Regions from separate parts of the Mameliella sp. LZ-28 genome, predicted to be linked through region 2. Evidence: riboswitches for the same ligand, from Rfam matches in the RefSeq annotation. Region 2 holds a riboswitch; each other region holds the start of a gene.
What was found. Region 2 has a riboswitch for cobalamin ahead of G9Q80_RS07290 ((2Fe-2S) ferredoxin domain-containing protein). Riboswitches for the same ligand answer to the same signal wherever they lie in the genome.
Positions count from the first base shown of each region.

Region 1 (7,506 bases), on a different contig from region 2:
GGCTTTCTGGGGATGCCGGAACAGGTGCTGGAGGCCGGGCCTTTGGCGGATACGGCCGCCCGGATCGTGGCCACGCGAGCCGAGGCGCGGGCGCGGCACGGCTGGATCATGGACACTTATCTGATGCGGAAAGACGAGCGGGGCTGAGGCCCCGGATCTTGTACGTTTTGTACAAAACGTACGTCGAAATCAGCATTTTGTACAAAGCGGCAAGGGATCGTTAACCCATTGCCGTGACCGTCGCGGACCGCGCCGGGAAATCCGGACTCGGTTGCCGGGAAAGTCCTGTTAGACTGCAGGCGGATTTTCCCCTGCCGAAGGACGTTCGTCCGTGTCTATTGCCCGCCTTGCCGCTGCTGTTTCGTTCATCTCATTTGCCGGCGCGGCCCCGGCGCAGGACCTGATGCTGTTCCCGCCCGAGACCTTCGGGCAGGTGGTGGCACCGCGCAACGAGTCGATGCTGGACGTCCAGCTTGAGGCGCAGGTGGGGTCCTACAACAACGAGTTCGTGTCCAGCTATGGCGACAGGTCGATCTTTGCGCGCACGGGCCGCGCGGTGGGGATGTTGCAGATCCTGACCAATGTCGGCCATGCGCCCTGCACCGCCTTTCTTGTCGAGGGCAACAAGCTGGTGACCAATCACCATTGCGTGCCGGGTATCCTGAAACATCCCAGGATGGTCGAGAAGGGCGCAACCAGTATCGCGGCGGTGCAGTTCCACGCCGGTTTCCTGCGCGACGGGATCGAGGCGGGGGTCAAGAGCTTTCACGTCAACCCGGTGCCGCTGGAGACCAGCGAGGCGCTGGACTACACGGTGCTGCAGGTGCTGGGCGATGCCAATGCCGAGTTCGGCGCGCTGGAGCTTTCGGCGGCGGTTCCCAATGACCGCGATCCCTTCTGGGTGATCGGGCACCCGATGGGCGAGGCGCAGCGGATCAGCCGCGAGAAATGCCAGGCGGACAGTCCGGCCCTGGCCGGACATAGGCTGCGGCACACCTGCGATACGCTGCCGGGGAATTCCGGTTCTCCGGTGATCGACGCAGGGTCGCAGAAGGTGATCGGGCTGCACCACGCGGGCAGCCGGGCCGGAAAGGTGAATTTCGCGGTGCCGATGGCAGAGATCCTGGCGCAGTCGAAGGTGTTGAAGGCGGTCGCCAAGGCGCCGCCAGCCAAGGCGGACGCCGAAAGGGACGCTGAACGGGCGTTGGAAGCGGCGCTGGCCGAGCTGGAGAAGCTGCGCGCGGAAAAGGCGGAACAAGCCGTTGCGGTGCAGGCGAAACCGGTTGAGCCCGTCGACCCGGCGCCGGTTGCAGAGCCGGTGGACGCGCGCGACATCCTGCGCCAGACGCAATCGCATCTGAACAGGCTGGGCTGTGATGCGGGCACGCCGGACGGGATCACGGGGCCACGGACCCGCGAGGCATTCCGCCGGTTTCTTGTCGCGACGGATGTTGCGCTCGAGGCTGGCGATCTTGGGACGGCGCAGGCGCTGGAGGCCATCAAGGTGCGGTCGGGCACCGTCTGCAAACAGGTGGTCGCGGCCCCTGCACCGGAGGCGGACACACCTCGGGAACCGGGGCAGTCCACGCCTCCTGCACCGGTTTATTCGATGGTCGGGACATGGAGCTGGTCTGCAACCTGTCCGCTGGGTGTGGCCTCCGGGACCACCACCTATCGGTCGGCGGGGGGCAATGCCTTTACCGGGACGATCAGCGGCACGTCTGGCAGCGGGACCACGCGGGGCACTCTGAACGGGCGCAGCTACTCGGCCACGGAGACCTTTGGTTGGGTCACCAATACCGCCAGTGGCACCTTGTCCAAGGATGGCCGGTCACTGAGTATCAGCGTTTCGAATGGCTGTCGCGTCACGGTCCGCAAGAATTAGCGCGGCGGGATGGGCCGTGCCTAGACCGGCACCAGCCGCCCCTCCCGCAACTCCAGCGCGCAGGGCGCGATCCTCTCCCGAAACGCCGGGTCGTGTGACACCAGCAGGATCGGCAGCGGCAGGGCGTCGATGATCTCGGTCAGGCGGGCCTGGTTTTCCGGGTCGAGCGCGTTGGTCGGCTCGTCCAGCAGCAGCACCTCGGGGGACATGGCGAGGACGGTGGCGAGGGTCACGAGGCGTTTCTCGCCGCCCGACAGTTTATGCGTGACACGGTCGCGCAGGTGCAGCAGGTCGAGCACCATGAGGGTCTGTTCGACCACGGCCAGCGCCTCGTCCCGGCTCTTGCCCAGGTTCAGGGGGCCAAAGGCCACGTCCTCGGCCACGGTGGGACAGAAGAGCTGATCGTCGGGGTCCTGGAACACCAGCCCGATGCGGCGGCGGACCTCGTGGAAGTCCCTTTCACGGCTGCGGGTGCGGTCAAAAATGGTCACGGTGCCCGAGGTGGGCCGTTGCAGCCCGAGGATCATCCGCAGAAGCGTCGACTTGCCGGCGCCGTTGGGGCCGGTCAGGGACAGCCGCTCGCCGGGGCCAAGGCGCATCGAGGCGCCGTTCAGCACCGGGGGCTGGCCGGGATAGGCAAAGTGCAGATCGTCCAGTTCGATCATCGCAGCGTCAATTCCAGTGTCAGCAGCAGGGCGAAGGCGCCGAGGAGAACCAGCGCAAAGAGCGCGTCGGCACGGGTACAGCGGAACTCTTGCAAAAGCACGATCCGGCCCGAGAATCCACGGCATTTCATCGCGCCCAGCAGGCGTTCGGAACGCTCGATGGCGCGCACCATCATCATCCCGACCAGGTAGCCGAAGCTGCGGTAGCTGTGCCAGTTGGTGCCGGGGCGAAAGCCGCGCACCTTCATCGCGGCGCGCAGGCGCAGGTATTCCTGGCGCAGCACTTCGACGTAGCGGATGGTGAACATCATCAGGTGCACCAGGGTTTCCGGGGTCTTCAGGCGGTAGAGCGCGTGGCCCAGCGTGACCGGCTCCATCGTGCCGACAAGGGTGATGAGGGCGAGGACCACGGCATTGGCGGTCAGGCCGATCTGGATGGCGCGGGCAAACCCCTGCCAGGAGGCAGGATAGCCCCAGAGGGTAAAGATCGGGTCGCCGGGCACGGTGAAGGGCAGGAGCAGCAGCATGAAGAGGATGAAGCCGTCGACCATCGCGACACGTTTCAGCGTCCTTGCCGGGGGCAGGCGCGACAGCGCCAACAGGGTCAGGGACAGCGCCAGCGCGGCGGTGAGCGCGACTAGGTTGTCCAGCGCCACCACGAAGACGCCATAGGCGATGGCGGACAGGATGCGCACGCGCGGGTCCAGCGCGGCGATGGGGCCGGGGCCGCGGCGGGGGCCGTCACCGGGCAGGGCGGCGCTGGTGTTCGACAGGATATGCGTCACGCCCCGGCCTGCGATTTGAGCTGGCGCCGGGCGGCGATGTAGAAGCCCAGCCCGAAGAGCCCGAGGATATAGCCCATGCCGCCGAGGATCGTCTGCAGGTCGTTCTTTTCACGGTAGGCGGCGATCTCGCGGCGCAGGGGGCGCATCTCGTCGCGGACGATGCGGGCAATCTCGGCCCGGTCGGCATCCGACAGCGCCACGCCGGGGGCGGCGGGCGCCGTCGTGGGGGCGGGCGCTGCGGGTTCGGGCGCGGCGACACCCAGGATGCGGGCGACCTCTTCGGCGGGCATGGTGACATTGGCCAGGTGCCCGGCGCCGAGGTCCGAGCGGAAGGTATGGGCGACGGGTTCGGTCGGCGTGTAGATGAAAAACCCGTCGGCGTCGGTCACGGTCTCGCCCAGCAGCGTGCCGTCGGGGCCATAGACCTCGACCGGCTGGTCGGTGGCCATGTCGCCGTTGGAAAAGCCGATTTCGCCCTCGATGGCGCTGCCGGAGGGGAAGACGGCGGCGATCACCTTGTGAGCCAGTGCCGGGACGGGCAGGGCCAGCAGGCAGAGGACAAGCGCCAGCCGGATCATGCCTCGGCCTCCTTCATCGACAGGAAAAGGTCCGGTTTGACTTTGCGCGCCAGCAGGACCGCAAAGCCGGTCAACAGGCCCTCGATGACCATGATCGGCAGGTGGGCGACAAAGACAAGGTGCGCGACGGCGAGGAATTCGTCGCCCGAGAACATCAGCGAGAGGGCGACGAAGAGCGTCGTCAGGGCGGTGGCGCAGGCGCCGCCGATGCCGCCCCAGATCGCCGCCCCGACAGGACCGCCGCGCAGGATCAGCGGGCGGAAGACCAGCCCGACGAGGACCGCCGCAAGGGCGATATTGACGGTGTTCACCCCCAGCACGGTCAGCCCGCCAAAGCCGAAAAAGACCGCCTGCAGCACCAGTCCGACGAAAAGCGCCGGGAAGGCGGCCCAGCCGAGGATCAACCCGGCCAGACCGTTGAGGATGAGATGCACCGACGACGGACCCACGGGCACATGGATCAGCGAGGTCACGAAGAAACTGGCCGAAAGCACCCCGGCCGCCGGGATACGGTCCAGCGGCAGGGCGCGCAGGCCAAGGGCGATGCCCCCTGCCGCCGCCACCGCGCCGCCGATGACGACCGGGTTCGAGAGGGCTCCGTCGACGATGTGCATCTTGGGTTACTCCAGTTCCCAGGCGCGGATCCAGAGGACCGCGTCCTGGCTCAGCTCCTTGCCCTCATGTTCGGTCACCGGACCGGCGCCAAGGGCGGCAAAGCCCCAGTACCCGGCCTTGGGGATGCCGAAGGTGAAATAGCCGTTGGCGTCCGAGATCGCCACGACGGCCCCTCCGGGCGGCGGGCTGGCCACGGGGGCGGTGGCCGAGGATCCGTCCATGTCCGGTTCGGCCGCCATGTACTCGATCTCGATTTCCGCGCCGGCAACGGGTTCACCATTGGCCAGCACCTGCCCGGTGAAGGTGGACCCGGCGATGATGTTGTAGGGCTTGTTCAGGGGCAGGATCTCTGTGGGCAGGCCCACGGGCGCCATCCAGTCGGTCGGCAGCGTGTTGCGGTTCAGCACGGACTTGGTGAACTGCTGGATGTACTTGTCCTCGGATTCCTCGAAATAGGGCTGGGGCACCGTCACCAGCACATAGTCGCCAGACCGTTTCACCGGGACCGAACCGAGGAAGGCGGCAGCGGAATTGCTGGCGCCGGTAAAGGTGATCGGCTGCAGCGTGTCCATCAGGTCGGTCTTTTCGCCGCGATGAATGACATAGAACTCCTGCGGGCGCTCCAGGTCCATGACATGGCCGTTTTCGAAGGGGTGCCAGAACACCAGCTTGACCGGCACGTCACCGGGACGGTCGATCAGCGCGTCGGTGGTGTATTCCAGCAGGAAATGCGCGGGTGCCGCCGTGGGCAACGCCAGGAGCGCGCCAACAAGGGCCTGTTTTCCGAGGGTAAAAAAAGTCACTGATATCGTCCTTGTCCAGTCTGCGCCATCCCCGGCGCAATGCGGTGGAGACGTGGGACAAGGCGGCCGGGGTCCGAACAGGACACAGGCCAGACGCTCACCCCGACGTCCGGTGGAGCCGTGGCCATCTGGGCCGCGGGTGTCCGGCAGGTCTCCTGACTCGCGGGTCGTTGCCTGGGCCTGCCTTCCCGGATTGCTCCAGTGGCGTCTTGGCCCGGCTCTCCGCTTACAGTTGCGGGGGCAGTTGCCGGATTGGCGCGGATGCGCCGCACGGCATTCCCTCTTTCCCCCGGAAAGTCGCCTTTCCGGGACCGGTCACGGTTCTGTGTGTGACAGGTTCGCCAATGCGGGGCAATGGTCAAAGTGACATGCGCGGTCCCTCGTTCGGGTAGTTGGTTGACGGAACCGAGTCGGTGGCGGATAGCTGTCACAAAGCCGCTATCGCTAACGGGAGGACTGGGGCATGAAACGGTCACGCATCAACGCCATCATGACGGAGGCGGACGAGATGATCCGCCGCCACGGGTTCACCCTGCCGCCCTTTGCGCAATGGTCGCCAGAGGCCTTCGTGGCGCAGGCGGGCGCGGCGCGGCATGTCATCGACTCTCGTTGTGGTTGGGACATCACCGACTATGGCGCCGGGCGCTATGACGAGATGGGGCTGTTCCTGTTCACCCTGCGCAACGGGCTGCTGTCGGACCTGACCTCGGGGCGGGGGATGTGCTACGCGGAAAAGCTGCTGATCTCGAAACAGGACCAGCTTTCGCCGATGCACACCCATGTCATCAAGGCCGAGGACATCATCAACCGGGGCGGCGCGACACTGGTGGTGGAGCTGTACGGATCTGACGACCAGGGCGATTTCGCCGAGGATCGCGGCGGCACCGTGATGTGCGACGGGATCGTGCACGACTATGTGGCGGGCGAAAAGCTGCAACTGGCGCCGGGCGAAAGCGTGACCCTGCGGCCCGGCGACTGGCACGCCTTCTGGGGCGAGGGCGGCGACGTGCTGATCGGCGAGGTCAGCACCGTGAACGACGACGAGACCGACAACATCTTTCGTGAACCGATCGGGCGCTTTTCCGACATCGAGGAGGACGAGGCGCCGCTGCACCTGCTGGTCAGCGACTACAAGGCCTGGCTGGGGGCCTGAGGCCGGGACTTGCCAATGCGGGAGGCGGGCGCCACTCTGCGCCCGTCGGCAAGAGGGGGCAGGACATGCTGAGACGGGCACTAGGACAGGGCGGGCCGGAGGTATCGGCGCTGGGCATCGGGGCGATGTCCTTTGCGGGCTTTTACGGCGCGGTGAGCGAGGACGAGAGCCACGCGGTGCTGGATGCGGCGCTGGACGCCGGGGTCGATCACATCGACACCTCGAACGTCTATGGCATGGGCAAATCCGAAGAGATCATCGGCAGCTTCCTGAAACGCTACGCGGGCAAGGGCGGCACCCCGTTCCGCATCGCCACCAAGGCCGGGATCACCCGCGACCCGGACACGGGCGCGCGCATTTTCGACAATACCGCTGCCCATCTTGAGGCGGAGCTGGACAAGAGCCTGCAACGGCTGGGGCTGGAGCAGGTCGACCTGTTCTACGTCCACCGCCGCGATCCCCGGATCGAGATCGAGGAGGTGACGGAGTCGCTGGCGGCGCTGATCCGCAAGGGCAAGATCGCCTCTTTCGGCTATTCCGAGATTGCTCCCACCAGCCTGCGCCGTGCCGCTGCCGTGCATCCGGTGGCCGCCGTGCAATCGGAGTATTCGCTGCAGACGCGCCTGCCCGAGATGGGCCTGTTACAGGCCTGCGAAGAGCTGGGCGCCGCGCTGGTCGCCTTTTCGCCGGTGGGGCGGGCGCTCTTGTCCGATACGCCGCCGACGCCGGAACGGGTGGCGGCGGCGGGGTTCCTCAAGGTCAATCCGCGCTTCATCGGCGGCAACCTGGAACGCAACATCGCCGCCAGCCAAGGCTTGCGCGACCTGGCCGCAGAGGCGGGTTATGCCACGGCGACGCTGGCCATCGCCTGGGTGTTGTCGCAGGGCCGGACGGTGCACGCGATCCCCGGCACCCGCAGCCCGGGGCACCTGCACGAACTGGTGCGCGGGGCCTCGATGATGCTGGGCGACGACCTCAAGGCCGAGATCGAGCGCCGCCTGCCGCTGGGCTGGGCGCATGGG
Region 1 covers NZ_JAANYX010000008.1:34,761-42,266, forward strand. Annotated here, with positions in the region: gene cobF (precorrin-6A synthase (deacetylating)) at 1-147, shown strand, start outside; gene G9Q80_RS05290 (trypsin-like peptidase domain-containing protein) at 332-1,885, shown strand; gene G9Q80_RS05295 (energy-coupling factor ABC transporter ATP-binding protein) at 1,906-2,550, opposite strand; gene cbiQ (cobalt ECF transporter T component CbiQ) at 2,547-3,335, opposite strand; gene G9Q80_RS05305 (NikL family nickel/cobalt ECF transporter subunit) at 3,332-3,913, opposite strand; gene cbiM (cobalt transporter CbiM) at 3,910-4,527, opposite strand; gene G9Q80_RS05315 (DUF4198 domain-containing protein) at 4,534-5,331, opposite strand; cobalamin riboswitch at 5,460-5,662, opposite strand; gene G9Q80_RS05320 (D-lyxose/D-mannose family sugar isomerase) at 5,795-6,484, shown strand; gene G9Q80_RS05325 (aldo/keto reductase) at 6,550-7,506, shown strand, end outside.
Region 1: another riboswitch for cobalamin. It lies ahead of G9Q80_RS05315 (DUF4198 domain-containing protein); the one in region 2 lies ahead of G9Q80_RS07290 ((2Fe-2S) ferredoxin domain-containing protein).

Region 2 (7,506 bases):
GGACTGGGTCGCCGGACTGCCCGAGATTAGCCTGCTGATGCACGAACGCCGGGGCAACCCGCCTCAGGTCGACGCCCTCGCCGACTTTCTGCGCCGCGAATTGCCGGCGGTCATGGAGGATAGGTAACCCTTTTGCGCCCGCCGGTCTCGCCAAAGGCATTCGGGAGCGGGTACAGGCGGCCCCGTGAATGTGGCAGGATGCCGGGAATCTTCGCCCGTATCAGTCTGTACTTTCCGGGCGGTCGAGGACCCGGCACCAATATGGAGAAGGCAAATGGCCGACAAAACCGCGCCATCGACAAAGGTAACCTCCAGCCATTGGGGTGCCTTCGAGGTCGACGTGGAAGGCGACCGGATCGTTGCGACCCGGCCGTTCTCCCAGGATCCGCATCCCTCGCGGATCCCCGACAGCCTCCCGGCCGCGGTCCATCACAAGACCCGCGTCGCCCGCCCCTCGATCCGGCGTGGCTGGCTGGAGGCGCGGGAACGCGGTGGACGGGGCGCGCAGGAGTTTGTCGAACTCCCCTGGGATGAAGCGCTGGACATCGCGGCAGCAGAGATCGACCGCGTCCGCCACCAACACGGAAACGAGTCGATTTTCGGTGGCTCCTACGGTTGGGGATCGGCCGGACGCTTTCACCACGCCCAAAGCCAGGTGCACAGGTTCCTGAATTGCATCGGCGGGTATGTCGCCTCCTTTGGCAGCTACTCGACCGGATGTGCGCAATCCATCATGCCGCATGTGCTGGGCGTGAATTTCCTGCAGTTGCTCTACGAGCATCAGGACGGATGGCAGACGATCCACGACAACACCGAGACCCTGGTGATGTTCGGCGGGATCAACCCGAAGAATTCGCAAGTCAGCATGGGCGGCATCACCGAGCACGAGACCGCCGGCTGGTTCGATCGGTTGGCGACCAGAGGCACGCGCTGCATCAACATAGGACCGCAACGCACCGATGCGCCCGAAGGCTGCGAATGGCTGCCCGTCCGGCCCGGATCGGACACCGCGCTGATGCTGGCGCTGGCCCATGTGCTCGAGGAAGAGGGGCTTGTCGATCGTGCCTTCCTGGCCAGCCATACGGTCGGTTTCGAACGGTTCCGGCCCTACCTGGTGGGCGATACGGACGGTGTGCCCAAGACCCCGGACTGGGCGGCGCCCCTGTGCGGCGTGGGCGCCGACACGATCCGCGCGCTCGCGCGGCGCATGGCCTCGACCCGGACGCTGATCACAGTGGCATGGTCGCTGCAGCGCGCCGAACATGGCGAACAGCCCTACTGGATGTCGGTTGTCCTGGCCGCAATGCTGGGCCAGATCGGCCTGCCGGGCGGTGGCGTCGGCTATGGCTACGGGGCGATTGGCGGCGTTGGCAAGTCGCTCCTTGGGCTGCGCGGCATGACCTTCCCGCAACTGTCGAACCCAGTCGAGGACACAATCCCGGTGGCGCGCATCGGCGACATGCTTCGCAATCCCGGGCGCCCCTATGATTTCAATGGGCAACGCAAGACCTATCCCGACATCCGCCTGGTCTACTGGGCGGGCGGCAATCCCTACCATCACCACCAGGATCTCAACGCCCTGCACGAGGCCTGGCAGCGGCCCGAGACAATCATCGTGAACGAACCCTGGTGGACAGCGACCGCCAAACGCGCCGACATCGTCTTTCCCGCCACCACCCCCTACGAACGCGAGGACATCGGCCGCACCAATATGGACGACTACCTGTTCCACATGCCACGGTTGATCCCGCCCGTGGGCCAGGCGCGCGACGATTACGACATATTCAGCGGGCTTGCGGACCGCTGCGGCGTGGGCCACCAGTTCACCGAAGGCCGCAGCGCCGATGACTGGATCTCAAAGCTCTATGCCGAGTACCGGGACGCGGCGGCGGATGTTGGTATCGACGTGCCCGATCTGGACGCGCTGCGAGAGCGCAACTGGATAAAGCTGCCAATCAAGGCCGAGGGCCCTAACCGCACGTTCTTTGCCCCGTTCCGCGAAGATCCCGATGCGTTCCGCCTTGGCACTCCGTCTGGCCGGATCGAGATTTTCTCGGCAACAATCGACAGTTTCATATACGACGATTGTCCCGGTCACCCGGTCTGGCTGCCGCCAACGGAATGGCTGGGCACCGCCAGCGCGGCGGCACCCCTGCACCTAGTTTCGCCCCAACCGGGGGACAAGCTTCACAGCCAGCTTGAAGCCGCGCTTGCCGATGTCGAGGGTGCCCGCCCCGAAACACTGGTCATCCATCCGGACGATGCCGCGCCGCGCGAGATCACCACGGGCGATCTGCTGCGGGTCTTCAACGCACGCGGCGCGTGCCGCGCCCGGGCGTCTGTATCAAGCGACATCAATCCGGGGGTCGTTGCCCTGCCGACAGGGGCATGGTTCGGAGACCCGGGCGGCAACATCGACCCTGACGGAAACCCCAACGTCTTGACGCTGGATGTGGGGACCTCCCGCCTTGGACAGGGTTGCAGCGCCCATTCTGCCCTGGTGCAGGTCGCGCGTCTGTCGTGATCGCGGACAAGGGCCGGTAAACGCATGATTCCGTGGACGGGCGTGCCCGCCCTCTTGTCCCGCAGGAAGGTCAGACCGGCCCGGTGACGTCCAGCGACGTGCCGCGAAACTGGGCATCCACCCTGTAGTGGGTCATGAGCATGTCGCGGCTCAACAGGGTCGCAGGCGCTCCGCTGGCCACGATCCTGCCGGACTGCATCAGGTAGACCTTGTGGCAATAGCGCATCGCAAGGGTCAGGTCATGCAGGCACATCAGCACGGTCCGCCCCCGGCGCCGGACCTCGTCCAGCAGCACCAGCTGATAGTGCAGGTCCAGGTGATTGGTCGGTTCGTCCAGCACGTAGACCTGCGGATCGCAGGCCAGGAGCTGGGCAAAGTAGCAGCGCTGCAGCTCTCCGCCGGACAGCCGCTCGGCGGATTGATCCGCCTTGTCGGTCAAGCCGACAATCCCCAGCGCCTCGTCGAGGCGCCTCCGGATTTCGCCCCGTCCCAGGCCTTTCGCCTCGAGCCCAATTTCCACGATGTCCCGGGGCGTCAATCCCGCCAGCAACCCCGCGCTTTGCACAAGGGCGCCCAGCACCTGTGCCCATTCCACGTGGCTATGGCTGTCCATCTCCCTGCCAAAGGCCTCAATCCGCCCCGAAGCTGGCCGCGTGGCCCGGTAGAGCGTGCGTAAGAGCGTTGTCTTGCCGGCGCCGTTCGGTCCCAGCAAGCCATGGATTTCCCCTTTGGGCACGCACAGGGACGCGTCCTGTACAACGCCCCTGCCCTCGACAAAGACACTCAGGTTCCGGATGCAAAGGGCGGCATCCCGGCGAACAGGGTCATGCAACATGACGGATCCCCCGCAGGATGAGGATGAAGGGCGGCGCCGCGAACAGCGCCAGCAACACCCCAAGCGGCAGTTCCTCGGGCGCCAGAAGCACCCGGCACAGCAGATCGACGGCGATCAGGACCACCGCGCCAAGGGCCATCGTCAGGGGCAGCAGAACCCGGTGCCGGGCACCGGTCAGCAGCCGCGCCATATGCGGCACGATCAGACCGACAAAGCCGACGATCCCCGCCACCGACACCGCCAGCCCGGTCAAGAGCACCGTCGCCACGAAGATCAACAGCCGGATGCGGCCGATGCGAAACCCAAGCGCCTGCGCCCGTTCCTCGCCCAGCAGGGTCGCGTCCAGCGCGTTTGCGTTGCGCAGGGCGACCGCCCCAACCACGACAAGACTCAGGCCCAGCATCGGCACCTCATGCCATTGCGTGCCCGCCGCCGTCCCCATCAGCCAGCCCATCGCGTTGCGGGTGGCGTGCGGATCACCGACATAGAGGAAAAAGGCCGTCAGCGACTGGAACATCAGCGACACGGCGACACCTGCAAGGATCACCACCAGAGGGTCGGGCATCCTGCCGCGTCTCTGCGACAGGCCAATGGTCATGAAAAAGGCCAGCGCCGCCCCGAGAAAGGCGATGAGCGGCACGCCAAGCCGGTCGGTCATGCCCGTGGGCAGCCAGATGATCGCCGCCACCGCAGCGGCCGAGGCGCCCGACGACAGCCCCATCAGGTAGGGGTCTGCCATCGGATTGCGCAGGGCCGTCTGCATCAGCGCCCCTGCCAGGGCCAGCCCGGCCCCGATCAGCCCCACCGCCAGGACGCGCGGTATGCGCCACTGCCAGACGATCAGGGACAGTCCTCGCGGGGCGGTCTCATCCCGCATCAGGATGGCAAACCGGTCGGCCCAGGAGATCTGGGCCGTGCCCCAAAGGACACCGGCCAGGGCCACGAACAGCAGCCCCCCAAGGGTCGCGACCAACAGGATCGGAAACCGGGCGGGCACTTAGTCCAATGCCTTGAGCTGCGCATTCACACGCTCGACCCCATCGGCGAAGCGCATGCCAAGCAGGGTCTCCGAGAAGGGCACGACCACGTAGCGACCGTTCCTGACCGCCGACAGCTCTGCCAGTACCGGATCGTTTTCCAGGTAGGCCCGTTTGTCCGCAGCAGTAGACCAATCCGCCTCGATCAGCAGGATCACCTCGGGATCGGCGGCGACGACGCGTTCCCACGAAAGGTCGATCCAGGTGCCATGAACCTCGGAACTGATGCTGTGCAGGCCGGCAGTACGGGCCAGCAGCGCCGGGCCGCCGCAACAGCCGATGGAATAGGGCGTATCCGTCCCGCTGTCATAGATGAACGCGGTCCGGCCACCGCCCGCCGGGTCATTCTGAACCGCGTCGATGCGCGCCCGGGTTTCGGCGATCAGCGCGTCGGCACGGTCCGCCACGCCAAAGATGTCACCGATCACCTCGATGTCGCGCAGGATCGGGGCCTGTGTCAGGGGAACGTCCTTCGGATGCGCGGCCTTGCAGGAGGCATCGGCCAGATAGGTGCCCACCCCCAGGTCATGCCACTTTTGCGCGGCACCCAGGTTGTCCTCGGAAAAGGCGGAACCGAATCCCGCGAACAGGAAGTCAGGCTCTTGCGCAAGGACGACCTCGGCGGCGGGGTATTTCTCTGCCAGCACGGGCACGCTGTCATAGGCCGCTCCCCATTGCTCGGGGATGGCGTCGTCCATGTAGGCGGTTCCGACCATCCGGTCCTGCAGGCCAAGCGCCAGCATGACCTCGGTGGCCTGCTGGTTGAGCGTGATCGCCCGGCTGGGGGGCGCGTCATAGGTAAAGGACGCGCCGCAGCTTTCGACAGTCACCGGGTCCGCTACAGCCGCTCCGGCGGCCATTGCAAGGACGAAACTGAGTTTAAACGGGTTCATGGGTGTCTCCGGTCCTGTGAATCAAAAGATGTCGGGGGATTGCGCCGGCGCCGATCGCCTTGGTGACGACCGCGCGAACATCGGCCACGTCGGTCACCCGGTACCAATGGCCTTCGGGGTAGTGCACGATCACCGGGCCGGCGTTGCAGGGAAACAGGCAACCGGTCGTCGTCACGAGGCAGTCGGCGCTGACGCCCGCCCGGCGCAGTTCGGCCTTGAGAACATCGGCCAGATGAGGCGCGTCCTTGAGGTGGCAACGCGGACCGGCACAGACCAGCAGGTGATGGCGAAACTCCGGCGGCGCATCCCAGCCCTTGCCCAACTCGCCGTCCGGCAAAGGGGCGATGCGCGATGCCGGGACCCGCGCCCGCGCGGCATTCCGCACCAAGCCGGCGTCTTCCTCTGCCGGGCGCGCAAAAAACAGCTCGGGCGCCGCTTCGCCGCGCTTGTGCAACCAGCTTGCCGCCGCCCCGGGCAGCCACCGTTCCAGGCTTTGTGAAAACGGCAAGCCGATGGGCCGCAGCTGAATCCGGCTGGCGCCCTCGGCGGCAAGGGCGTCCAGCACCCGCCAGAGGTTCTGCCCCTCGCCTTCGAGACGCAGGGCGACCGCATGGCACGGGGCTTCCTGAACCAGAGCATCGGCCAGCTTGCGGAACCGGGTGGCGCTGACGTAACTCGCTGAAATCAGGAATACATATGCGTCCATGCCCAGCCCTCGTTCAGAGGAAACAGGCAAGCGCACGGGACCGGGCCCTGTGGAACTGTCATCTTGTCCTCCTCGGGCCCGCCGCCCGATTGGTTGCGATCAATTGATGGCAGGTCTCCTGACTCGCGGATCAAAGCGCGCCGTCCCTTCCCGGATCGCAGTCGATCCAGTGGATTGACGGGTTGCTCACCGCTTACAGTTGCGGGGGCAGTCACGGAATTGAGAGAGGTCTCTCGCACCGTGTTCCCTTTTCAGCCGCTCCGGGGTTGACCCGAACGCAGCACCATCGCCGCAACTGGTGACATGGAAAACCATCACTGTCCAGAACCTTCGCCGCCCCGTCGCGGAAACCGGCCGGCAGTCATGTCCCTGCGCGCGGCAGGGTCGCCGTCGCTGTCACGGGGACGATTTTCGCGGTGAACCGCCCTGCGTTCCGAAGATGTCTGATCTGGAGGTTCGCGCCATCCTCGGTCAAGTAGGGAGCGCGAGTCAGGCAGCAGTGGACCCTTTCATGATCAAGGATTTTTCGTTTTCGGCACTCAACATGGGGGTGTTGGCCACCTTCGTCGGCTATGCGGCCTCCTTTGCGATCGTTCTGGCCGGGCTGACGGCAATGGGCGCCTCGGAGACCCAGGCCGCGACCGGCCTGTTCTTTGCGACCATCGGCATGGGGATCTGCAGTATCTGGCTGCCCATCGTCACGCGCACCCCCGCCGCGGTTGCCTGGTCGACACCCGGCGCCGCCTTTCTTGCGGCAACGGCGATGCTGGCCGGAGGGTTCGGCGAGGCGGTAGGTGCCCTGATCATCTGCGCCCTGCTGATCGTCCTGACAGGGGTCATCCCCGGCCTGGGGCGCGCCGTCGCGGCAATCCCCAAGCCGATTGCAAGCGCGCTGCTGGCCGGGGTCCTGCTGAAGCTCTGTCTTGCGCCGGCGCTTGCGCTCGGGAACCTGCCACTGCTGGTCCTGCCCATCGTCGTGGCCTGGGTCGTGGGCCTGGCCTGGAATCGCCTGGCCGCGATGCCGCTTGCGGTGGCAGCCTTTGTCCTGGTGCTGTTCCTGGGGGTCGACCCGTCGGCACGTACCGACGCGTCTGCGATCAACTGGGGCCCGGTGCTCGATATCGTGCCGCCCAGCTTTTCCCCGCTCTCGGCAATCTCTGTGGCCTTGCCGCTCTACCTGATCACGATGGCGGGGCAGAATATTCCGGGCTTCGCGGTGCTCGAGCTGAACGGCTATGGCGTCAACCGCCCCTTCCTGCTGCGCAGCACCGGCATCGTCAGCCTGCTCATCGCCCCTTTCGGCGCGATCCCGGTCAACATGTCGGCGATCACCGCCTCGATGATGGCCGGAGAGGACGCCGGGCGCGACCCGTCCGGCCGTTACTGGGCGGCCATTATCTCGGGTGTCTGCTATGTCGCGCTCGCCTTTGCCGCGACAGGTGTCACCGCGATGGCCAGCATTGCGCCGACAGAGGTCATCACCGCCGTTGCCGGTCTGGCGCTGATACCCG
Region 2 covers NZ_JAANYX010000011.1:147,654-155,159, reverse strand. Annotated here, with positions in the region: gene G9Q80_RS07315 (LysR substrate-binding domain-containing protein) at 1-127, shown strand, start outside; gene G9Q80_RS07310 (molybdopterin-dependent oxidoreductase) at 275-2,524, shown strand; gene G9Q80_RS07305 (ABC transporter ATP-binding protein) at 2,595-3,359, opposite strand; gene G9Q80_RS07300 (FecCD family ABC transporter permease) at 3,349-4,356, opposite strand; gene G9Q80_RS07295 (ABC transporter substrate-binding protein) at 4,357-5,289, opposite strand; gene G9Q80_RS07290 ((2Fe-2S) ferredoxin domain-containing protein) at 5,276-5,995, opposite strand; cobalamin riboswitch at 6,087-6,298, opposite strand; gene G9Q80_RS07285 (benzoate/H(+) symporter BenE family transporter) at 6,507-7,506, shown strand, end outside.

Region 3 (7,506 bases), on a different contig from region 2:
GGACGCTCATTCCGCCGCCTCCAGCGCGGCGAGGATCGAGTTGCGCCGCGTTTGCCAGAGTCCCGCCGCGTGCAGGGCTGCAAACCGCGCCCGCATGGCCGCCAGTGCCTCGGGGTTGGCGTCCTGCAGGAACGCCGTCACCGCATCGTCGCCCAGCGTCGCGTCGTAATAGAGGTCAAAGAGATGCCCCGGCACGACGTCCGCCAGTTGCGCAAAGGCGGCCATGTTCTCCAGCGTCGCCGCGATCTCCGCCGCCCCCCGGAACCCGTGGCGTTGCATCCCAGCCAGCCAGGCCGGGTTCGCCGCCCGCGCCTGCACCACCCGGGCGATCTCTTCGGTCAGGCCCCGCGCACGGGGCCGCGACGGATCGGTGTTGTCCATGTGATACAGCGCGGCCTTGCCCCCGGTCACACCCTGCGCCGCGGCAAAACCCGCCTCGTGGCTGGCGTAATCCTCCGCCAGCAGAAGGTCGGTTTCCGGCAGGTCCTGCAGGTGCACAAATGCCTCTGCCGCGCGCACCCGGTCCCGCAGGCCCTCGGCATCCCTTTCGCCCTCCCCCCGGTCGTAGGCCCAGGCCGAGGCCGCAAGCCATGCCTCGCCCGCGGCCTGCCGCGACCCGTCCGAATAGTCCCCGATCTGCGCCCCGATCCCGAGCCCGAAGGACCCCGGCGCCGGGCCAAAGACCCGCGCCCCGGCCCGCCCGACAAAGGGGTTCCAGTCGCGCGCCTCGTCCCGTTCGGAGAGCGCCTTGACCGCCTGACCAAACAGCACCGAAAGCGTCGGAAAGACATCGCGGAACAGGCCGGACACCCGCAGCGTGACGTCGACCCGGGGCCGCTCCAGCTCGGCAATGGGGATGATCTCGACCCCGCTCACCCGCTCGCTGCCCTGGTCCCAGACCGGCCGCACGCCCAGCAGGTGCAGCGCCATCGCAAATTCCTCGCCCGCCGTTCGCATGGTGGCCGATCCCCAGAGATCGACGATCAGCCCGCGCGGCCAGTCGCCCTCGTCCTGCAGATGCCGCCGCACCAGTTCCTCGCCCAGCTTGACGCCCTGCGCATAGGCACTGCGTGTCGGAACCGAGCGTGGATCGGTGGTAAACAGGTTGCGCCCGGTCGGCAGCACATCGGTCCGCCCCCGGTAAGGTGACCCCGACGGACCGGAAGCGATCCGCTTGCCATCCAGCGCGTCGATCAGCGCCCTCCGTTCGGCCGCAGCGGACTCTGCCGCATCGAACCCGCCGCCCGCCACGGGCGCCCGGCCCCAGACATGCAGACCGTCGCCGAACTGGCTTTCCTTGACGTCGCAGACGAACCGGTCAATCCGGGTGATCGCCTCGGCACTGCTGGCGCTGGTCTCGAGGCCAAGGTCGCCTTCCACGCCAACCGCCTGCGCCTCTGCCCGGATGTCCTGCATCAGCCGGTCGCGCCGCTTCGGGTCCAGCCCGTCGGCATTTGAAAACTCGTCCAGAAGGGATTCAAGCCGGGCCAGCCGTTCCGGAACCGCGGCATCTCGCAAGGGCGGCGGCACATGGCCCAGCGTCACCGCGCCGATGCGGCGCTTTGCCTGCGCCGCCTCACCAGGGTCGTTGACGATGAAGGGATAGATCACCGGCATACCGCCTGTCAGCGCCTCGGGCCAGCAGGCCCCGGACAGCGCAACCGCCTTGCCCGGCAGCCATTCCAGCGTGCCATGCGCCCCGATGTGGATCAGCGCATCTGCCTGCCCCTGCAACCACAGGTAAAAGGCGACATAGGCATGGCGCGGCACGCGGGACAGGTCGTGGTAGTCGTCGTCCCGCGTCTCGGGCGTGCCGCGTTCCGGCTGCAGCGCCACCAGCGCCTTCCCCCGGTCCAGAACGCGAAAGGCAAACCCGCCCTCCGCAAAATCCGGATCCGCCTCCGGCGCGCCCCATGCGGCGAAAAGATCGTCCTGCAACACCCTGGGAAGACGCGCCAAAGCCGCCAGGTAGTCCTGCAGCGGCCATGTCATGCGCGCCGCCCGCAGGTCATCGGCGTCCAGCCCCTGAGCGACCCCATGCCCGGCATCCGCGAGGTCCTTCAGGATTGCCTCCGCCGAGGCGATGGCATCCAGCCCGACCGCATGGGCGAGGTTCCAGTCCCGCCCCGGATAGGTCGAGAGCACCAGCGCTAGGCGCCGTGCCGCCGCCGGGGACGACGCCAACCCGTGCCAACGCGCCACCCTGTCGGCCACCGCGCAGACGCGGGTCGCATCGGGCGCATGAACCATCCGGGCGAATTGCAGGTCAGGGTCGCGCCCCTGCGGCTCCTTGAACGAGGCCACCCCGGCGAACAACCGCCCGTCAACCTCCGGCAACACCACGTGCATCGCAAGGTCGGCTGGCGACAACCCACGCTCCGCCTCGGCCCAGGCCGCACGCGAGGAGGTGGCCAGAGCAACCTGGAAAACGGGCACATCGCCCGCATCCAGCGGCGAGGCCCCCTCGGCCCCGCGCCCGGAAAAGGCGGTGGCATTGACGATGGCGACGGGGGCCAGATGCGCCACCTGCCGCGCCAGCCAACCCGAAGCACCCGGCGCCTTCAAGGACGGGGCAAAGAGCCCAATCACGTCAAAGCCGCGGTCCCGCAAGGTCGCGCACAGCGCCTCCATCGGCGCCATATCCGCCGAGACGAGATACGAGCGATAGAAGACCAGGCAGACCAGCGGGCGCGGTTTCTTCTTGGCGAAAATACCCTCGGGGGGGCTTGCCTCCGGCAAGCGGGGGGCAGACGGCCCCCCTCTGCCCTCGCCATCCCGCACAGCGGCCAGGACCGGGCAACAGACCCCGTGCTCCGGCAGCCAGGCGCCCACCTGGGGCAGCCCCTTGGCGCCACGCACCGGCCCGGCATAAAGCCCCGCCGCCAGCGCCATCTGCGCCAGCGCCGCCTGGGCCGCCACCGCGCCGCCCGCGTCGCAGAGATGGGCCAACCGCCGCAGGGTGGAGACCGGAAGAGTAGAAACCTCGTCCAGCCGCGTATCGACCCGCCCGTCACCGGGCAAAACCGCCAAGGCGATCCCCTTCGCCTGCGCCAGGGCAGCGATCTGCTGGATGCCGTAGGACCAGTAGGGCACACCACCGATCAGGCGGATCAGGATGCCCTTGGCGCCCTCAAGCGTCTGTTCGACATAGGTATCGACCGATAGCGGATGCTTCAGCGCCGCGATATTCGCCAGACGCAGGGAGGGCATCCGCCCCTCGCGCCCGCCGCCCCGTTCCCATCCCGCAGCAAAGGCGCCGAGGTCGGAATCCGAGAAGGACAGCACCACGAGGTCCGCCGGGCTTTGCGCCAGGTCGGTCGGGGTCTCGCTCTCTTCGAGTCCGTGGCTTTCGCGAAAGATGACGTGCATGGCACCGCTCCGGCGCGGCGGGGAGACCCCCGCCCTACTCTGCCGCCTCCGTGGCCACGCCCAGCACGGCACGGATCGCCTCGGGGTGGATGTCGTCATGTTCGGCGATCACGACAAGCCGACCCTGGCGGGCCTCGTCCGCTTTCCAGGGACGGTCGTACTGGTGCCGCACCCGTGCGCCCACCGCCTGCACCAGCAGGCGCATCGGCTTGCCGGCAACGCTGGCATAGCCCTTGACCCGCAGGATGTTCTGGCTCTTGGCCAGGTCCTCGATCCGCGCCACCAGGTCGGCGGGGGCGGACACCTCGGGAATGTCCACGACAATGGATTCGAAATCGTCGTGCTCGTGGTCATCGTGGTCGTCGTGGTGGCTGGGACGGGCGTCCATGTCGTCTTCTGCCGCCGCTTCCAGCCCCAGGATCACGCGCGGGTCGACGGCGCCCTCGGCCACCTCGATCACCGGCAGCGGACGCGGCGCCTCGGCGGCGATGATCTCCTTGGCCTTGGCCACGCCCTCGGGACCCGCCAGATCCGGCTTGGTCAGCAGGATGATGTCGGCGCAGGAAATCTGGTCCTCGAAGACCTCCGACAGCGGCGTCTCGTGATCCAGCGAATCGTCCGCCAGCCGCTGCGCATCCACCTTTGCCACGTCTGGCGCGAACCGCCCCGAGGCCACCGCCTCGGCATCGGCCAGGGCGATCACGCCATCTACGGTGATCTTCGACCGGATGTCCGGCCAGTCAAAAGCCTTGAGCAGTGGTTTCGGCAGCGCCAGGCCCGAGGTCTCGATCAGGATATGCTCCGGGCGCGGGTCCAGCGCCATCAGCGCCTCGATGGTCGGGATGAAATCATCGGCCACGGTGCAGCAGATGCAGCCGTTGGCGAGTTCCATGATATTTTCCGCCGGACAATCGGGGATGGCACAGCCCTTGAGGATCTCGCCATCGACGCCCACGTCGCCGAATTCATTGACCACCACGGCCAGCCGCTTGCCGCCCGGGTTCTGCATCAGGTGGGTGATCAGCGTCGTCTTGCCCGAGCCCAGAAAGCCGGTGATGACGGTGACGGGAAGCTTGGCGAGATCGGTCATGTCTTGTCCTTTTCCGGCGCTTTGGCCTGTTCGGGCGGGATGCGCGCGATGCAATTGCGTTTGAAATGTTCGGGCCGCGCGCGCCAGGGGATCACCCCGTCGCGGGCCGCATGATACAGCGCCACGCCCTCGGCCAGCAGGTCCGGATGCGACGCTTCGTGAAGGTTTCCGTAGACGTAGGTCCAGCGTTCCGCCCCGCCGCGCATGGCGACGGAACAGCCGTAGTCGCAGTTCTGCAGGCATTCCACCGGCGTCAGCGTGACCCCCTCGGGCATCTCGCGCGCCGCCAGCGCATCGTGCAGGCGCTGGCCCGGGCGTTGACCGCCCTCTGGCACCTCTTCGCCACGCCGACACTTGACGCAGACCAGCAGTTCGACCGGCGCATGGCCCGCCCCCTGTTGCGTATCGTGATCCATTCCCGACCTCCTCCGGGGCACCCCGCCCGGGATTAAAGTTGCACCTGGGATGGCAGGTCTCCTGGCTCGCGGGTCGCGGCACCCCCGCGCCTTCCCGGCCGGTCTGGCCAGTGGCACGTTGCGAGGGCGCTCACCGCTTACAGTTGCGGGGGCAGCCGCGGGGTTTCACCGCGTTCCCTGTTGTCCTCCCCGGGTGCTCCGGGGAACCATCGTGTGGGCGGTGGTGCGACAGACGGGCGGACATGTCAATCGCGAAGCACGTTGACGGGGCGCGACACGGATGCAATTCCTGCCTGAATCGATCAACGGAGCGCGCAATGGACGAGATCACAACCCGCCACAACGAAAAGATGCGCCGCATCAAGGCCGCCCGCGACGAGATGATGAAGACCAAGACCGAGGAAAAAGGTCTGATCATGGTCCACACCGGCAAGGGCAAGGGCAAGAGTTCGGCCGGGTTCGGGATGATCATGCGCTGCATCGCGCATGGCATGCCCTGCGCGGTGGTCCAGTTCATCAAGGGCAACTGGGACACCGGCGAAAAGACCTTTCTCCGTGAACGCTTTGCCGATGAATGCCGGTTCTTCGTGTCCGGTGAGGGGTTTACCTGGGAAACCCAGGACCGCGAGCGAGACATTGCCGCTGCGCAGAACGGCTGGAAGATCGCCAAGGAGCAGATCCTCGACCCCGAGATCCAGTTCGTCCTGTTGGACGAGATCAACATCGCCCTGCGCTATGATTACATCGACATCGACGAGGTGGTCGAGTTCCTGCTGCACCAGAAACCGGCCATGACCCATGTCTGCCTGACAGGCCGCAACGCCAAGCCAGAGTTGATCGAGGCCGCCGACTTGGTGACAGAGATGGAGCTGCTCAAACATCCCTTCCGCGACGGCGTGAAGGCGCAGAAAGGCGTGGAGTTCTAGACCAATGAGCCGCATGACCCGCCTGCCCCCGGCCAGCCCCTGCGTGGCCCGCTGCGTGATCGACGAGGCATCGCAGCTGTGCACGGGATGCGCCCGCAGCCTGGACGAGATCGCCTGCTGGGGCAGCGCCTCGGACGACTTTCGCGCCGGCGTCTGGGCCGCCTTGCCCGCCCGCGCCGCGAACATGGGACTGAAGACGCGCCGCCTGTCCTGGCAGGGGGATACGCTGTTGACGGAAACGGCGCGGCGCATCGGCGAGGAAGGCGCGAGCCTCGTGGCGGGCATCTGGGGCGCCTCGGGCGAGCTGTCGCGCCTGCCGGGAACCGAATGTACGGGGCAGATCGGCGACGGCGTGCTGATCCTGCGGTTGGAAAATGCCGCGCTGCGGCTGGAGGCCGCGCGCTATCTCACCGCCTTCGAGATCGACCGCCCGGAGGCGCCGACGCTGATCGCCCTTGCTGTGCCCCTGGGCCGCGCCCTGCGCGATCCGGCCCGATCCTTGACCGCGCTGGGCCCGGACTCTGACGCGCTCTTGCCGCGCGACGCAGGCGGACTGCGCTTTGATCTTGGGCTGGGCAGCCGCGCCGCACGGTTCACCGTGCGGTGCGACAAGGCGCTTGCCACTCGGCTGGCCCGGAGCCAAGGCACGGCCTGGCCGGATCACCTGTCGCGCAGCGGCCTCGCCCTGCGAGACGCGGCCCCGGTTCGCGTAATCGAAACGCCCTGCCTGCGGCTGGAAATCGATGCCGAGATCCCGCCGCCAGATGGTGAATCTCCGGAAGGGCCGCACACGCACCTCTTGCCGGATCACGTCGCGCAGGGGCTGGAAACGCCGCCAACCGTGCCCTTGCCCGCGGGCTATGTCGCAACTGCCCTGATCTACCCGCAATGACGGCTGAGCTTGTCGTCTGGGACTTCGACGGCGTGTTGAACGCCGAACCGCCGGGCGACCCCTTCGGTTGGGTGGCAGACCTCGACCGCACCCTGGGCCTGTCACCGCGCGCCTTTCGCGCCTTCCTGAACCAGCCCGGACAGGCGGCACGGGTGTTGCGCGGCGCGCTGCCGCTGGAACGGGCGCTGGCCGACTGGCTGGCGACGCAGGACACGGATGTCCGCGCCGAAACCCTGCTGGACCATTGGTTGCGGGCCGAGGACCGCCCCGATACGCAGGTGATCGACTGGCTGGCACGCAGTCCCGGACGTGCCGTGATCGGTACCAACAACCCGGCACCACGGGCGGATTACATCATGGATGTCATGGGCTTGTCGGCACATGTTGAGGCGATCTTCGCCTCCGGCCCGATGGGCGTGGCCAAGCCCGATCCGGGGTTCTTCGGCCAGATCGAACGCTGGTCGGGGCTGATGCCGCAAGACCTGCTTCTGATCGACGATAACCGCCAGAACCTGGCCTCCGCCGCCCGACGCGGCTGGCAGACCTTTCATTTCGACGCGCGCAACCGCAATGACCTGCCAAAGCGGCTGGGGATCGCGCCATGAGCCGCGCGGTAATGATCCAGGGCACCGGGTCCAACGTGGGCAAGTCCATGTTGGTGGCGGGCCTCTGCCGTGCGGCGCGGCGGCGCGGGCTGTCCGTGGCACCGTTCAAACCTCAGAACATGTCGAACAATGCCGCCGTGACCTCTGACGGCGGAGAAATCGGACGGGCGCAGGCGCTTCAGGCGCTGGCCTGCGGCCTTCCGCTGCA
Region 3 covers NZ_JAANYX010000008.1:18,260-25,765, reverse strand. Annotated here, with positions in the region: gene G9Q80_RS05235 (ferredoxin-like domain-containing protein) at 1-10, opposite strand, end outside; gene cobN (cobaltochelatase subunit CobN) at 7-3,369, opposite strand; gene cobW (cobalamin biosynthesis protein CobW) at 3,404-4,459, opposite strand; gene G9Q80_RS05220 (DUF1636 family protein) at 4,456-4,875, opposite strand; cobalamin riboswitch at 4,910-5,101, opposite strand; gene cobO (cob(I)yrinic acid a,c-diamide adenosyltransferase) at 5,193-5,801, shown strand; gene G9Q80_RS05210 (DUF1289 domain-containing protein) at 5,806-6,693, shown strand; gene G9Q80_RS05205 (HAD family hydrolase) at 6,690-7,298, shown strand; gene G9Q80_RS05200 (cobyric acid synthase) at 7,295-7,506, shown strand, end outside.
Region 3: another riboswitch for cobalamin. It lies ahead of G9Q80_RS05220 (DUF1636 family protein); the one in region 2 lies ahead of G9Q80_RS07290 ((2Fe-2S) ferredoxin domain-containing protein).

Region 4 (7,506 bases), on a different contig from region 2:
CAGGCAGATCTTGGCCGTCGTCCCGCCCATGTCGAAGCTCAGCACCCGGTCCAGCCCGTGCCGCGCGGCAATCTCGGCCGCAAAGATCGCGCCCCCGGCGGGGCCGCTTTCGACCAGCCGCACCGGGAATTTCGTCGCCATTTCCAGCGAGAGGATGCCGCCGCCCGAATGCATCAGGAAGACCGGGCACGCCGCGCCCTCATGTGCCAGGCGATCCTTCAGGCGACCAAGGTAGGACGCCATCAGCGGGCGGATATAGGCATTGGCGATTGTGGTGTTGAATCGCTCGTATTCGCGCATCTGCGGCGAGACTTCGGAGGACAGCGAGACATCCACACCCGGCAAAGCTTCGGCCAGCACCTCGGCCACCATGCGCTCATGCGCGTCGTTGGCATAGGCGTGCAACAGGCCAACGGCCACGCTGTCATAGCCCCCCGCGCGCAGCCTGTCGGCCAGGGCCTCGACCTCGGCCCGGTCCAGCGGGATCAGCACGCCGCCATCCGCGTCCATGCGTTCGCGCAGCGTGTATCGCCGGTTGCGGGGCAGGAGAGGCTCGGGCAGCACGAGGTTCAGGTCGTATTGCTCGAACCGGCTTTCGGTGCGCATCTCGATCACGTCGCGAAAGCCCTCGGTCGTGACCAACGCGGTTTTCGCGCCGCGCCGCTCGATCAGGGCATTGGTGGCCAAAGTCGTGCCGTGGATCACCTGGGAAATCCGCCCGGGCCCCACGCCCGCCAGGTCACAGACCCGGTGCAGCCCCTCGACAATGGCCTCTTCCGGAGCGGCGTAGGTGGTCAGCACCTTGGTCGAGGTCAGCCCATCCGGTCCTTCCAGCACCACGTCGGTGAAGGTGCCGCCGATGTCGACGCCAAGGCGATACTGTGGTTCGGGCATGAAAGGCTCCTGTCAGCGATACCGGGAAACCTAGCGAGCCACCGCAATGCAATCCAATTATTTGATCGGATCAAGAGGATCGCTTTTCCTGATCCTCGGCCGCCTCCAGATGCGCCCGGGCCACCTCTTGCGCCAGTTCCGCCGCGCGCATGACATAGGAGGGCGCCAGACCGGCGTCGTAGCGTGCGCGAAATCGCAGTGGGTCCGGCACCCAGAGGTAACGCAGTGGCACCAGCCGCCTGGTCGCGATATGGTCGCGCAACTGCTCGATGGGCAGGGTGCCGTGCGCATGGGTCAGCACCGGGTGCCGCGCGATGTCGCGCAGGCTCAACGCGCGACCCTGCAAGCCCAGCCCCGGCGCCGCGACCCAGACCTGCGGAAACTCGCCGAGGTCCACGCCGCCCGAGATCTGCCGTCCGAACGGCCCGCTTTGCAGCGTCAGGTCCAGCCCCCGGCTGAACAGCGACGGCGAAAGGCTGGCCGAGAGGTCCACGGTCAGTTCCACGTCGATGGCCGGAAACCGGTCCTTGAGGACGCGCAGGAATGGACCCAGCCAGCTGTGCACAGATCATCTCTGTCACGCCGAGGCGCAGCACGCCCTCGAACAGATGATCCTCTCCGGCTGCGGCCAGGAAGCCGTCCATCGCGGTCAGCACGGCCCGGGCGCGGGGCAGTATCTTGCGCCCCGTCGGCGTCAGCCGGAGCGACCCGGCATCGCGGTTGAAAAGGCGCAGCCGCAGCAGCGATTCAAGCGCCGAAATCCGGGTCGAGATATTGGGCTGCGTGGTGTTCAGCCGTTCCGCCGCGCGGTGGAAACTGGCCAGGTCGGCCACCTGCACGAAGGCTTCGAGTTGTTTGACGGTGATCTGGCCCACGCCCGCAGTCTGTCGCCTGCGACGCTCTGGCACAAGCGATGGTCCGGGGCGCGAACCGCTTGACCGCGGCAAGATGCTGCGCCACTTTGGCCTGTGATGGTGACCGCGTCCGCGCGGTCTGAAAAGGGAACGCGGTGCGGGGCCATGCCCCAAATCCGCGACTGCCCCCGCAACTGTAAGCGGCGAGCCATCCCGAAGTGACCACTGGGCCGCACGGCCCGGGAAGGTTCGGGACTGCGCCTTGACCCGCAAGTCAGGAGACCTGCCATCGCCGGGCGCCCTGCGCCCAAGCCACTCAACCCGGGCGGGGTGCCCCGGAGACGCGAAAGACGAATGGCAACCTGCCGCCCGTCCTGCCGCCGATCCATGATCCCCGCCCCAGCTTTGCGCGGAGGGCGCGATGACGATCGAACGGGTGCTGACCCTTTTACAGACACGGGCCGAAACACCGGAACGGGCCCGGGAACTGGCAAGCATGGGCTACATGCAATGGCTTGGCAGCCTGCCGGGCTGCGCAAGCTACGAGGAAGAAGCTGTGCGTGCCTGGATGCGGGCCCAGCCCTTTGCCGGCACGGATCCGGCGGTGGCGGTGTTCTGCGACCTGCTGCACCAATCCATCCGCCGTCCAGCGGTGCCGCTGGATCTACCCTTGCCACAGCCGCAAAGGCGCGGAGGCGCCCGGAAACGGCGGTTGTCGATCTGACCGGAGCCTTTGGCCGCAGTCTATGCCGTGGTCGGGACCCCGCCATTGTCCGCGGCCAGGTGCACGGTCTGCGTCGGATAGGCAAAGCTGACGCCCAACTCTTCGGCCAGGGACAGGATGTCGAGGATCAGCGCCTGTTGCGCGGCGATCTGCGCCTCGTAGCTGAAGACGCGAAAGTGCCCCCATAGCTCGATGTCGATGCTGTGGGGGCCAAGCGACTTGATGCCGATGGTCACATTGTCTGTCTCGGCCTCCGGCTGATCGCGGTAGATCTCCATCAGCCGCGCCACGAACTGTTCCAGTTGCGCACGCGGGGTTTCGTAGGTGAGGCCGATCTTCATCAGCACGCGACGCCTCCGCCGGCTGCCCCAGTTGGATATCACCTGGTCCGAAAGCTGGGCGTTGGGCACGATCATCAGGGTGTCGTCCAGCTTGCGCAGGCGCGTCGACCGCAGGCCCACCGTCTCGATCACGGCCAGCGTGTTGGCTGCCTCGACCAGGTCGCCCTTGCGGAAGGGGCGGTCCGACAGAAGGATCGCGCCGCCTATGATGTTGGACACGGTTTCGCGTGCGGCAAAGGCCAGGGCCACGCCACCGATCCCCAGACCGGTCAGGACCCCCTCGTACGGCAGGCCGGCAACATCGGCGCAGCCGATCACCGCCCCGACGACGATCAACAGTTTCATCAGCCCCTGGGCCAGCGACAGCACGATTTCGTCCGTGTAGGCACGGGTCTGGGTCGCCTTGGCCATAAGCGCGCCAAAGATCAGCGAGACGACACGGTAGGCCAGCGCGGCGCTGGCCAGGATCAGCAGCATCGCGGACAAGCCCGACACCGCGCCGAAAGCCCGCAACGTCAGGCCCAACCGCTCGCTGGCGTCAAGGAACAGAAGGGCGGCGGCCATCAATCCGACCGGGCCGGCCAACTGTCCTACAAGGCGTCCCTGCCAGGAATCCTGCCCTGCCAGTCGGCGCGCGACGGCCCATCCCGCCATCAGCACCAGCGCCATGACACCCAGGTACGTCAGGACCCCCAGCCATTGCCAGGTCTCCAGTCCCCAGGCCTCGGCCTGCAGCCAGCCGGCACGCGCAAGGACCGCCTGCCGCGTGGCAAAGAACTGTGACAGGGGCGGCGGCGTGGTCAGGCCGGGAGCAAGGGGCATCTTTTCGAGGGCCGCGTAGATGTCTGGCAGCTCTGCCATCGTCTCGCGCGAGAAACGCCAGCGCCGCTCCATGGGGCGCCCCTCGCCGTCGAGGATGTCCGTTGGTGCGATGGTGATGTCGCCGACCGGATGGCGATAATAGACATAGGGCAGGGGGCGGTTGGGATCGTCGGGAATCTCCTGCCAGTAGATAAAGCCGATCCGGTCGATGCTCTGGCGCAGGTAATCGGCCATCAGCGCGCCCTCGATCCGGCGCAACTGACGCGGGACGTGATCAAGGTTCAGCGCCCGCAGTGCGCGGGTATCGCCCGCGCCGTCCCAGTCCTTGGCGCCCAGGAGGAAGTCCATCATCACCATGCGCGGACTGCCGGCCCGCGCCCGTTCGAGCGCCTCAAGCGTGTCGTGCCCCCGGGCATCAATCAGTCGTTCCAGATCTGCCTGCAGGATCACGGCGGGCGGGACGACCAGCTGCCACAGTCCCTCGGCGCCCAGGCGGAACCGCAGGCTGTGGTCGGCGCTTGTGCCTGCCGGGCTGATCTCGAAGGCCAGCGTCTCGCCAGGTTCTGCCCCGGCACGCGGGACCGGTGCATCCCAAAGCCGGAAGGTCGAGATATCGAGAATGTGCCAGAGCGCGCGCCGCCGTCGTTCCCGGTCCGACGAGTCCCCCTCCGGGCCATCGTAGGTCAGCAGGGGTTCGATCCAGCGCACCTGGCCTTCGCGCCCGTGGTAGATGGCGTCATTGCCCGCGGCGAGGATGCTGCGCAGCGTGGCCTGCGGAGTGGCGCCGCTGAACCAGGTGGGGCGTTGTTGCTGGGCGATCGCGGCGCGATGCCCGTTCCACCAGTCGCCTGACCCGAAACGCCCGGCAAAGCTCTGCCCGTCCGCCGACAGCACAAAGATGAAGTCGCCGCTTTCCCCACCCTCGGACCATGTGCCGCGCAGGACGCCGTCGCGCGTTGTGCCGGTGACCGAGCCGTCGCCGGGCTGGTAGGTGCCGCTGACCGCGTCGCCGCGTTGTTGCAGTATCAGAAAGGCCTCTCCGGAGGACCAGAACGTCTGCCAGTCGCCGGGCCAGCCGGTATGCCCCTCCGGTTGAGCTGCCAGCGCGCGGGGCAGCATCAGGCAAAAGACCAGCAGCATCGAAAGGGCGGCGATACGGCGAAGGGGCAGGGGCATCCGTCGGATCCGTCTTTGGGTCGCGACAGCATAGGCGCTTGCGCGGGCCTCGTTGCGATTCGGGGCGGTGGGCCGGTCCTTGTTGCCGTCTGCGTGGCAGAAGGGTCACGGCGTTGCGCGCCTTTGGGGCAATGTTGGCACAAGTCTGCGCAAGGAAAGGGCTTTGTTTCGTCTGCGAACCCGGAACAGAGTGTTTCCGGGACTGGATCGCAAATCCGGACTCGCGCAATGGTGGTATGTGTAAGGTGCCGCCGGGTAAGAGTGTGGCATTTTCTTGGCCAGATTCGGGCGCACCCCGCGCCCGGACTGGAACGGCAGGCCCCCGGCACGAAAGGGCCTGCAGCAGAACAGGGATCTTGGGCGAATGGCTTTGCCGACCTTGAACGGATTGTTCACTGGCCCGCTGCGTATCGACGTGGCGCTGCAATTCGACACGCTTGGCGGCGGCACGTCAAAGCCCCTGGTGGCCTTGGGCGCACAGGGAGAGGCGCCGCAACTGGTCTTTGGCCAGCTGGGGGCCAGCGCCGATCTCTACTTTGATTTCATCCAGGGAGACGAGACCTATCGCCTGGTGGCCGAGGATGCGTTGGTGGCCGGGGAAACGGCCACCTATTCGGCCCAGATCGACGATGCCGGCGTGATGTCGATCCTCAAGGACGACCAGCCCGTGGCGCAGATGCAGGCCGAGGTGCCGGTCGGACTTCCGGTCTATGACCTGACCGGCCCGGCGACCGAGTTTGATCCCACCGTGATCGACTTGACGGTCGAGCCGCTCAGCCCGGCAGACCCGGGGGGCGACATGGCGATTGTCGCGCATACCGACGACGATCTCTTGTTCATGAATCCCACCATCGCCGAGACCATCGCCGCGGGGGATCCCATGACCACGGTCTACGTCACTGCGGGGGATGCCGGACAGGACGCCGACTATTGGGAGGCGCGCGAGGCCGGGGCCAAGGCCGCCTATGCGCAGATGGCGGGCTCTGACCCGGAGGCCTGGGTGGATGAGACCGTGACCCTCGACATCGGTGGCGAGGCCTGGGAGGTGCAGAGCAGCTACCTGGCGGATGCGCCTCAGGTGCGGCTCTACTTCCTGCGCACGCCTGACGGAATCGATGGCGCGGGCACCGAGCCTTATGGCTTTGGAAGTCTCGAACTGCTGGCCGAGGGTGTGCTGGACGAGGTAACGACCGTCGATGGCGCGGTGACCTACACTTCTGGCGAGCTGACCCAGGTCCTGGGCGCGATCATGACACGGCACGCCCCGCAAGAGGTGATGTTGCAGGATGACTCCAGCGAGATCGAGCACAGCGACCACGTTCACACAACCGAATTTGCCGAGGCGGCGCTGGAGCTTTACGGCCAGAATGTCGGCGTCACGCTTTACACCGGATACGAAAGCTGGGCCGGGGAAGAGAACCTGACCCCGGACGAAACCGCTCTGGTCACATCTGTCTTCGAGACCTACGCGGCTTTCGATCCGGCGGTGACCGACGAGAACGGCGACCTGCGCGAACCCTACACCGACTGGGTCCTGCGCGAGTATGTTTCCGAGCAATACAGCCTGGTGGATGGAGAGCGGGTGGACGGCCCCCTGCCAGAGCCAGAGCCAGAGCCAGAGCCGGAAGAGCCGCAACCGGAGGATCCGGAACCCGAAGATCCAACGCCAGAGGACCCGGCCCCGGAGGACCCGGAACCCGAGCAGCCCCCTGCCGGAGATGCCTTTTCCCCGGGCGGGTTCTATGCGCAGTTCCTGGACAGCTACGCCGGCAGATGGCAGGGCGCGCCGCCGGAAGATCCCCACCCGGAGCCCACGCCGGACCCGACGCCCGATCCGGTGCCAGGCGGAGACGACCCCTTTGGCGCGGGCGGTTTCTATGAGCAGCTGATGCTGCCGAATGCCTCCAAGTGGGACAGTTTCGACCTTCCCGAAGAGGAAGAAGACGACCTGTCCGAGGATGTGACAGCCTGATCCGACCGGGCGGGCAGGTTGCCCTGTGCCCGTATTCGCGTCATTGGACCTCGGGCTGTATCGTCCTCGCCTGAGCCGCAGACCAGCACGCATGTCGGGCCGACGCCGGTGTCGGCGCGTCAAGGCAAGGCTTGACCGGGAGGTGTGCCGGGTCGATGAATTGGGGGTGAGGTATCGTCCGGGTCCGACTGGGCGCCGTGAACGACTGTTTCGTTTATGGGTGAGGCGTTTCTTGCATTGTTTTTTCAGAAGCGGATCGGGAGATGACTTGAGATGTCGGAAACTTTCAACGGGTTTTACACCGTAACGGCGCTCGGCGGCGGCACGTTCCAAATCAACAGCGTCTATGACGCCAGTCCGACCCTGTTCGAGGACACGGCCGACGGTGTGAATGATGGCTCCATTGCGCCCGGCGCCCAGTTGACGGCGACCTCCGGCGGAAGTTTTACCGAAACCCTGCAAGGGATCGTCCCGGGGGAAGGCATCGTGACTTTTGGTACCTTGAGTTTTTTCTATTCTACCAATGATTCCAGCCTGAGCGTTGGCGATACCGTCACCATCGACACCTCCACCCCATATACGTTCTGCTTTCTTGCAGGCACGTCCATCACGACACCCGCAGGCGAGGTGCCCGTCGAAGCCCTGCGCATTGGCGATCCGGTCGTGACCGCATCCGGCAAGACCGTGCCGGTGAAGTGGATCGGCCACCAGACGATCCGCAAG
Region 4 covers NZ_JAANYX010000012.1:47,902-55,407, reverse strand. Annotated here, with positions in the region: gene G9Q80_RS10850 (hydantoinase/oxoprolinase family protein) at 1-894, opposite strand, end outside; gene G9Q80_RS28160 (LysR substrate-binding domain-containing protein) at 965-1,459, opposite strand; partial or broken gene G9Q80_RS28575 (helix-turn-helix domain-containing protein) at 1,635-1,727, opposite strand; cobalamin riboswitch at 1,850-2,053, shown strand; gene G9Q80_RS10840 (hypothetical protein) at 2,170-2,472, shown strand; gene G9Q80_RS10835 (mechanosensitive ion channel family protein) at 2,493-4,811, opposite strand; gene G9Q80_RS10830 (PIG-L family deacetylase) at 5,176-6,783, shown strand; gene G9Q80_RS10825 (Hint domain-containing protein) at 7,057-7,506, shown strand, end outside.
Region 4: another riboswitch for cobalamin. It lies ahead of G9Q80_RS10840 (hypothetical protein); the one in region 2 lies ahead of G9Q80_RS07290 ((2Fe-2S) ferredoxin domain-containing protein).